2 linked regions of the Prochlorococcus marinus XMU1412 genome follow. The protein of the gene in region 1 binds, or shares a complex with, the protein of each later gene. Links are inferred from orthologs where the notes say so. Each region holds a gene or a part of one and is shown on either strand. Other genes may lie near its edges.

What was found.
Region 2: the proteins of mfd (region 1) and uvrA are in contact, whole or in part, in a crystal structure (PDB 4DFC), measured with the Escherichia coli proteins. The link is inferred for Prochlorococcus marinus XMU1412 from one-to-one orthologs.

What each region holds. Positions count from the first base shown.
Region 1 is NZ_JAAORJ010000002.1:412,267-416,694, forward strand. What follows is about bases 61-4,158. They hold mfd (transcription-repair coupling factor), read left to right. Parts: upstream 61-445; coding sequence 446-3,958; downstream 3,959-4,158. Other genes in these bases: HA152_RS05150 (TerC family protein), read right to left, coding at 61-371; HA152_RS05160 (hypothetical protein), read left to right, coding at 4,031-4,158. Outside these bases: more of HA152_RS05150, read right to left, coding at 1-60; more of HA152_RS05160, read left to right, coding at 4,159-4,192. UniProt on the Escherichia coli protein: Couples transcription and DNA repair by recognizing RNA polymerase (RNAP) stalled at DNA lesions. Mediates ATP-dependent release of RNAP and its truncated transcript from the DNA, and recruitment of nucleotide excision repair machinery to the damaged site.
Region 2 is NZ_JAAORJ010000004.1:633,132-636,942, reverse strand. Bases 297-3,777 are described here. They hold uvrA (excinuclease ABC subunit UvrA), read left to right. Parts: upstream 297-673; coding sequence 674-3,577; downstream 3,578-3,777. Other genes in these bases: HA152_RS09920 (AAA family ATPase), read left to right, coding at 297-618. Outside these bases: more of HA152_RS09920, read left to right, coding at 1-296; HA152_RS09910 (glycosyltransferase), read left to right, coding at 3,779-3,811. UniProt on the Escherichia coli protein: The UvrABC repair system catalyzes the recognition and processing of DNA lesions. UvrA is an ATPase and a DNA-binding protein. A damage recognition complex composed of 2 UvrA and 2 UvrB subunits scans DNA for abnormalities.

The sequences.
Region 1 (4,428 bases):
AAATTATTTCTATTATTATCTGTCCCATTTTCATCGTTTTCTATATCTGAATTTAAAAAAACATTAGAGAAAAATAAGTATATTAAATAAAAACCAGCAAAAACTCTAATAAGAATAAACTTTAAAAGAACATTAGATAATATGATGAGAATAATTCTAAATAATAAAGATATTGTTATACCAATATTTAAGGCTCTTGACCTTAATTCTGAACTGTCGAGGGATTTAGTAAGAGAAGCTAGTGCGACAGCATTATCTGCAGATAATAATAATTCTAGAGCAATTAATATTGGTAAAAGTGTAAAGATTTCGTACCAACTGTCTACTTGATCTAGTGTGGGTATAAAAGAATTTATTGCGACTGAATCCATCAAATATTATTCACAATCATTATAAAATCTAATATAATGTATCCGATATTTGTAATCAAGATTGATAACTATAAATGAGTTTAAATACCTTAGTTGATTATATTTCTAACTCACAAATTACTTCTGAATTAATAAAAAGAATATCAAAAAATAATGAATTAAATATTGTTGGTTCAAGTAGATATGCAAAATCAATAATCTTAGATGGCATCGCAAAAAAAGAGAAAAAAAATATATTATTAATTTGTCCTAATGAAGAAATTGCCTACAAATGGATTGGTTATTTTGAAAGTATAAATGATAAAGCAGTTTTATATTATCCACCAACGGAACATCTACCATATGCATCAATTAATAAATCCAAAGAGATTGAATTTACTCAGCTTACTGTTTTATCTAAATTATTAAATGAAGAGAAAAAAGAACTAAATATTGTTATATCAACAGAGAGATCACTACAACCTCATCTAATTAATAAAAACTTATTAATTGAAAACAAGTTAGAATTGCAAAAAGGGATTCAAATCGAGATTCAAGAATTAGCAAATAAACTTACTTTATTGGGTTATACGAAGGATAATGCAACTTCAACAGAAGGTTTCTGGAGTAGGAGAGGAGAAATAATAGATATTTATCCTGTAAATAATGAGTTTCCTATAAGATTAGAATTTTTTGATAATGTAATTGAGAAAATAAGAGAATATGATCCCCATACACAGAAAACATTAGAAAGTATCAATAATATTGAAATAATACAGGCTGGATTTGATTTGCTAATAAAAGATAAGTTAAATAATTTATCTAAGAACAGTATTTTTAATTCAGAAGATATAAATAATAATAATAATCTTGATCGTTATTTAGGAATAATTGAAAAAGAACCCTCAAATATAATAGATTTTATAAATAGTGAAACAATTCTTGTAATTGATGAATTAGAAGATTGTAAAAAATTTGCAAATAATTGGTATCTAGATTCAGAAAGTAATTTTGATAGTTGTGCGTATGAATTAAATGAGAACCTTAAAAATAATGACATTAATTTAGAGGCTAAACCTAATTTGCATTTAAAGTTTGATGCAATATTAAATTCACTAGAAAAGTTTAATTTAATAAAATTTTATGAATTTGAATCTAAAGTCAATAATGATAATAAGTTTTTGTTAAACGATAAAAGATTAAATTCATACTCTAAAAATATAGGAAAATTATCTAATGATATAAATAAAAATATAAAAAATAATGAAAAAGTATGGATATTATCAGCACAGCCATTGAGAACTAGGACTTTACTTTTTGAGCACGAATGTAATACAAACTTTTTAAAAAATCCTAATGATATTGATGAAGCATTTAAGTCAATTAATAGTTCAACTCCTATGATTTTAAAAAATAAGAACAATTATGAAATCGAGGGTTTTTATCTCCCGATATGGAAAGTTGTCCTCATAACAGATAAAGAATTATTTTCACAACAATCTCTTTTTAATAATGTATTCATAAGAAGAAAAAAAAGAAGTGTCAATTCAAATATAAATGTAAATAAGATTAGTCCTGGTGATTTTATAGTTCATAAAAATCATGGAATAGGAAAATTTTTGAAAATAGAAAAAATAAATATAACTGGAGATGCAAGAGATTATTTAGTCATTCAGTATCAGGATGGGAAGATAAGTGTTTCAGCTGATCAACTTGGTAGTGTTAACAGATATAGATCAAGCGGAAAAATAAAGCCAAAAATAAATAAATTAGGAGGGACAGAATGGGAAAGAATAAAAGATAAAAATAAGAAACAAATCAAAAAAGTTGCTGTAGATATTTTAAAACTTTATGCAAAGAGAGAAAAATTAAAGGGGTACATTTACCCAGAAGATGGTCCTTGGCAAGATGAATTAGAGGAATCATTCCCTTATCAACCAACACCTGATCAGATTACTGCTGTAGAAGAAATAAAATCTGATATGGAAAGCGATAAGCCAATGGACAGGCTAGTTTGTGGAGATGTAGGATTTGGCAAAACAGAAGTCGCTGTTAGGGCTATTTTTAAGGCTATTACATCAGGCAAACAGGTAATATTACTAGCACCCACAACGATCCTTGCACAGCAACATTGGAGAACAATAAACAATAGATTTTCACCTTACCCAATAAAAGTATCATTACTCAATAGATTCAAAACCGTTAGTGAAAGAAAAGAAATCTATGCAGGTTTGAAAAATAATAAAATTGACTTAGTTGTAGCAACACACCAAATATTAGGAAAAGAGATAGAAACCAAAAACCTAGGATTACTTGTTATTGATGAAGAACAAAGATTTGGAGTAAAGCAAAAGGAGAAAATTAAAAAAATCAAAACCAACATAGACGTTTTAACTCTCTCGGCAACTCCAATTCCAAGAACACTTTATATGAGCTTATCTGGCCTAAGACAAATGAGTTTACTAAATACTCCTCCTCCATCAAGAAGATCAATAAAAACATATTTATCTGAAATAGATATGGATGTTATAAGAACTGCAATTAATCAAGAACTTGATAGGGGAGGTCAAATTTTTTATGTTCTTCCAAGAATTTCTGATATTGATCAAGCTGTAAACAAATTAAAAAATATGTTTCCCAGCTTAAAATTTATTGTTGCACATGGACAAATGAACGAAACAGATCTTGAGAATGCAATGATTGCTTTTAATAATGGAGAAGTAGATTTAATGATATGCACAACGATAATTGAAAGTGGATTAGACATCCCTAAAGTTAATACAATCATTATTGAAGATTCTCACAAATTTGGCCTTTCACAACTTTATCAACTTAGAGGAAGAGTTGGTAGAAGCGGTGTACAAGCACATGCTTGGCTATTTTATCCAAATATAAATAAAATCAATGACGCAGCAAAACAAAGATTGAAAGCGATAAAAGACTTTTCAGAACTAGGAAGTGGATACCAACTTGCAATGAAAGATATGGAAATAAGAGGTGTTGGCAGCTTACTAGGAGAAGAACAAAGTGGAAAGGTTAATGCTATTGGATATGATTTATATATAGAAATGCTCCATGAGGCTATTTCAGAAATAAGTGGGCAAGAAATACCCGAGGTTAACGACACTCAAATTGATCTGCCTATAAATGCATTCATACCTGCAACATGGATATTAAACAGAGAAGAGAAGCTTGAGGCTTACAAATCTGCTACTGAATGTTCAAATAATGATGAATTAACTGAATTAGCTACGGACTGGGTGAATAGATATGGAAATTTGCCCAAACCTGTTGAGTCCTTAATTATGATAATGAGACTAAAATTACTAGCTAAAAAATGTGGTTTTAATAAGATAAAGCTAAAAAAGCCAAACATCGTGATAGAGACAAAATTAAAAAATTCTACTTTTAAAATTCTTAAAAATTCATTGGCAAGTAGTGTTCAAAATAAATTTATTTTTAATGAAGGCGAACAATTATCCATCATTACTATAAGGGGTTTAGGTGCAACTGAAATTCAAAATCAAATTGATCAACTAATGTTATGGTTCCTGTCTTTTGAAAAAGAAATAAAGAATTTCGATAAAGAACTTTTGAAAAGAGAATAAATTATTAAATAATTCTTTAAAATCCGCGAATTTGTTTGATTTCGGTTAGCTTTATAAAAATTTATTTATTTTATGGGTGAATATATAGACGTCGGAATCCAAACACCGATTTTACCCTTAACTATCATACTTTCATCAATTGTACTTGGTATATTTGCATTATTTGGAGAAGAAACAGAAAATGATGATGATGATTCTGATTCAGGAAGCGGTGGTCTAATGCAGCCTATTTAAAATTATTTATAAATAATTTGTTTTGACTTTCTCTTTGAAACTTTAAACAACCTATAAAAAGAACCCATCATTAAAATAAGAGCAATAAAAGAAGAGGCAAAAATAAAAATCAACAAAAATATTTCATAGAGGTATGAAAAGAGATCAATTAATAAATAAAAAGATTTATTAAGTGTAGATGGTAAATTTTGTAAGAGCAAATTTTTATTAGGAATTAAATAATTTATATAAACTAA
Region 2 (3,811 bases), on another replicon or contig:
CAAGCTCAAATTGAGAATTTACAAAGTAATTTAAATTGTTTATTTGTTATTCAATCTACTGAAAGAAAAAAAGTGGCTAAACAGTTACAAAGTTCAGTAATGTCGATTTTAAGCAATCTAGGTTTAGAAAATGCAAATTTTTCAATTCAATTTTCTGAATGTAAGCCTTCTAGCGATGGAACTGACGATATAAATTTTTTGTTTTCAGCTAATCCCGATCAAAAGCTTGCTCCGTTATCAAATGTTATTTCTTGCGGAGAAATGTCAAGATTTTTGCTAGCTATTAAATCTAGTATTTCTAAAAAACCCAATACTTTCTTTTTAGATGAAATTGATAGTGGTTTAAGTGGGAAATCTCTATTTTCTTTGGTTGAGTTGATAAATGAAATTTCTAAAAATCAACAAGTTTTATGTATTACACATCAGCCTTTTTTAGCTGCTAGTGGATTAGCTCATTTTAAAGTTAATAAAAACGTAATTAATGGAATAACTTTTACTTCGATTGCAAAACTAACTACAAAAAATCAAAGAAAAAATGAATTAGTAGAACTTATAGGGGGAGGTTCTTGCGAAGTAAGCGAATATGCTTCTAGACTTCTTGATCGTCTAGCTGCTTAAAATAGAAAAAATTCTACTATAATAACTTCTTTGAACCATTAATTTAGATTTAAACATGGTTAATAAAGTTGTTAGTAGTTTCGGAGAAGATAACTCAATTAATATCAGGGGCGCTCGTCAGCATAATTTAAAAAATATTGATATTTCTCTACCTAGGAACAAATTTATAGTTTTTACAGGTGTGAGTGGAAGTGGTAAAAGTTCTCTAGCTTTTGATACTATTTTTGCTGAAGGTCAAAGAAGATATGTTGAGAGCCTCTCGGCATATGCAAGGCAGTTTTTGGGTCAAGTAGATAAACCAGATGTTGATAACATTGAAGGTTTATCACCTGCTATTTCAATTGACCAAAAATCTACAAGTCATAATCCTCGATCAACAGTCGGAACAGTAACAGAGATACAAGATTATTTAAGATTATTGTTTGGTCGTGCTGGTGAGCCGCATTGTCACCACTGCGGGATTCCAATTGCGCCTCAAACAATTGATGAAATGGTTGATCAAATTCTTCTCTTACCAGAAGGAACGAGGTACCAATTGTTGGCTCCTGTTGTAAGAGGTAAAAAAGGAACACATACAAAATTAATAAGTGGATTAGCTGCTGAAGGATTCGCTAGGGTAAGAATTAACGGAGAGGTGAGAGAACTTGCTGATAGTATTGAATTAGATAAAAATCAAATTCATAATATTGAAGTAGTAGTTGATAGATTAATTGCAAGAGAAGGAATACAAGAAAGATTAAATGATTCTCTACAAACTTGTCTCAAAAGAGGCGATGGCTTAGCAATAGTAGAAGTTGTTCCAAAAAAAGGAGAAAACTTACCTTCTAACTTAGAGAGAGAAAAACTTTACTCAGAAAACTATGCATGTCCTGTACATGGCTCTATTGTTGAAGAACTTTCTCCTAGATTGTTTTCTTTTAATAGCCCATATGGCGCTTGTCCAGATTGTCATGGGATTGGCTATTTAAAAAAATTTACTGCGGATAGAGTTATACCTGATAAAACATTACCTGTTTATGCTGCAATAGCTCCTTGGAGTGAAAAAGATAATACTTATTATTTCTCTTTACTTTATTCTGTGGGACAAGCCTATGGTTTTGAATTAAAAACTCCTTGGAAAGATTTAAGTGATTTGCAAAAAAAAGTTCTACTTTTGGGATCAGATAAGCCAATATTAATCCAAGCTGATAGTCGTTTTAAAACTTCTAGTGGTTTTGAAAGACCTTTCGAGGGGATTTTGCCAATATTAGAAAGGCAATTGAATGAAGCAAATGGAGAATCAGTTAAACAAAAATTAGAAAAATATCTAGAATTAGTTCCCTGTAAGACATGTTCTGGAAAACGATTAAGGCCTGAGGCTTTGGCAGTTAAACTTGGTCCATATAACATTACTGACTTAACTTCTATAAGCGTTTCTGAAACCCTAAATCATGTAGAACGCATCATGGGTTTAGCTAAGACAAAGAAGGAAAATATATCTTTATCAGAAAAACAAAAGCAGATAGGTGAATTGGTTTTAAAAGAGATTCGTTTACGTTTGAAGTTTTTAATTAATGTAGGTTTGGATTATTTGACTTTAGATAGACCAGCTATGACTTTGTCTGGTGGTGAAGCTCAGCGTATTAGATTGGCTACACAAATAGGTGCAGGTCTTACTGGCGTTTTGTATGTATTAGATGAACCAAGTATTGGTTTGCATCAAAGAGACAATGACAGATTATTAGAAACATTAAAAAGCTTAAGAGACTTGGGAAATACTTTGGTTGTTGTTGAACATGATGAAGATACTATGAAATCCGCAGATTATTTAGTAGATATTGGTCCTGGGGCAGGTGTTTATGGTGGAGAAATTATTGCTAAAGGATCTTATCAAGATGTCTTAAATTCAGAAAGGTCATTAACTGGAGCTTATCTCAGTGGTAGGAAGTCAATTCCTACTCCAAAAGAACGTAGATCATCAGTAAAAAAAAGTTTAATTTTAAATAATTGCTCTAAAAATAATTTAAAAAATATTTCTGTGGAATTTCCTTTGGGAAGATTAGTTTCTGTAACTGGTGTGAGTGGAAGTGGGAAGAGCACCCTGATAAATGAATTACTTCATCCTGCATTGTGTCACTCTCTTGGATTAAAAGTCCCTTTTCCACAAGGTGTAAAAGAATTAAAGGGTATAAAGGCAATTGATAAAGTTATCGTTATCGATCAATCTCCAATAGGAAGAACTCCAAGATCAAATCCTGCTACATATACCGGTGCTTTTGACCCTATAAGGCAGATATTTACTGCAACAGTAGAAGCAAAAGCAAGAGGTTATCAGGCTGGTCAATTTAGCTTTAACGTGAAAGGAGGAAGATGCGAAGCTTGTAAAGGCCAGGGAGTTAATGTTATTGAAATGAATTTTTTACCTGATGTGTATGTTCAATGTGAAGTATGTAAAGGAGCTCGTTTTAATAGGGAAACTCTTCAAGTTAAATATAAAGGTTTTAATATATCCGATGTTTTAGAGATGACTGTCGAACAAGCTGCAGAAACTTTCTCTGCTATACCTCAAGCTGCTGATAGATTATCTACATTGGTAGATGTCGGCTTAGGCTATGTCAAACTAGGCCAACCAGCTCCTACATTATCTGGTGGAGAGGCTCAAAGAGTTAAGTTAGCTACGGAATTGTCAAAAAGGGCTACTGGAAAAACTTTATATTTGATTGATGAACCAACAACGGGGTTAAGTTTTTATGATGTTCATAAATTAATGGATGTAATACAACGTCTGGTAGATAAAGGTAATTCAGTAATTGTTATTGAACATAATTTAGATGTTATTAGATGTTCAGATTGGATTATCGATTTAGGACCTGATGGAGGGGATAAAGGTGGAGAAATTATTGCAGAAGGTATTCCTGAGGACGTAGCTAAAAATCCTACAAGTCATACAGCAAAATATCTTAAAAAAGTTTTAAAATAAGAAATTCCTTGTTGTATTTCTTTGTATTTTAATTATTTAAGTAATACGAAATTCTTTTTTAAAGGGGTATAAAACTTTGTTATAACTGCTTTTTTGAAAACTTTTATTTTAAAAAAATTTCAAATCATAATGCTTTCTTAATATTTCCTTAGAAAATTCAGCTTATTTGTATTAAAGGCCGTTGACCGGAGGTTTTACTGAATGAGGTTGAAATTTTTACATTTACATTTACAT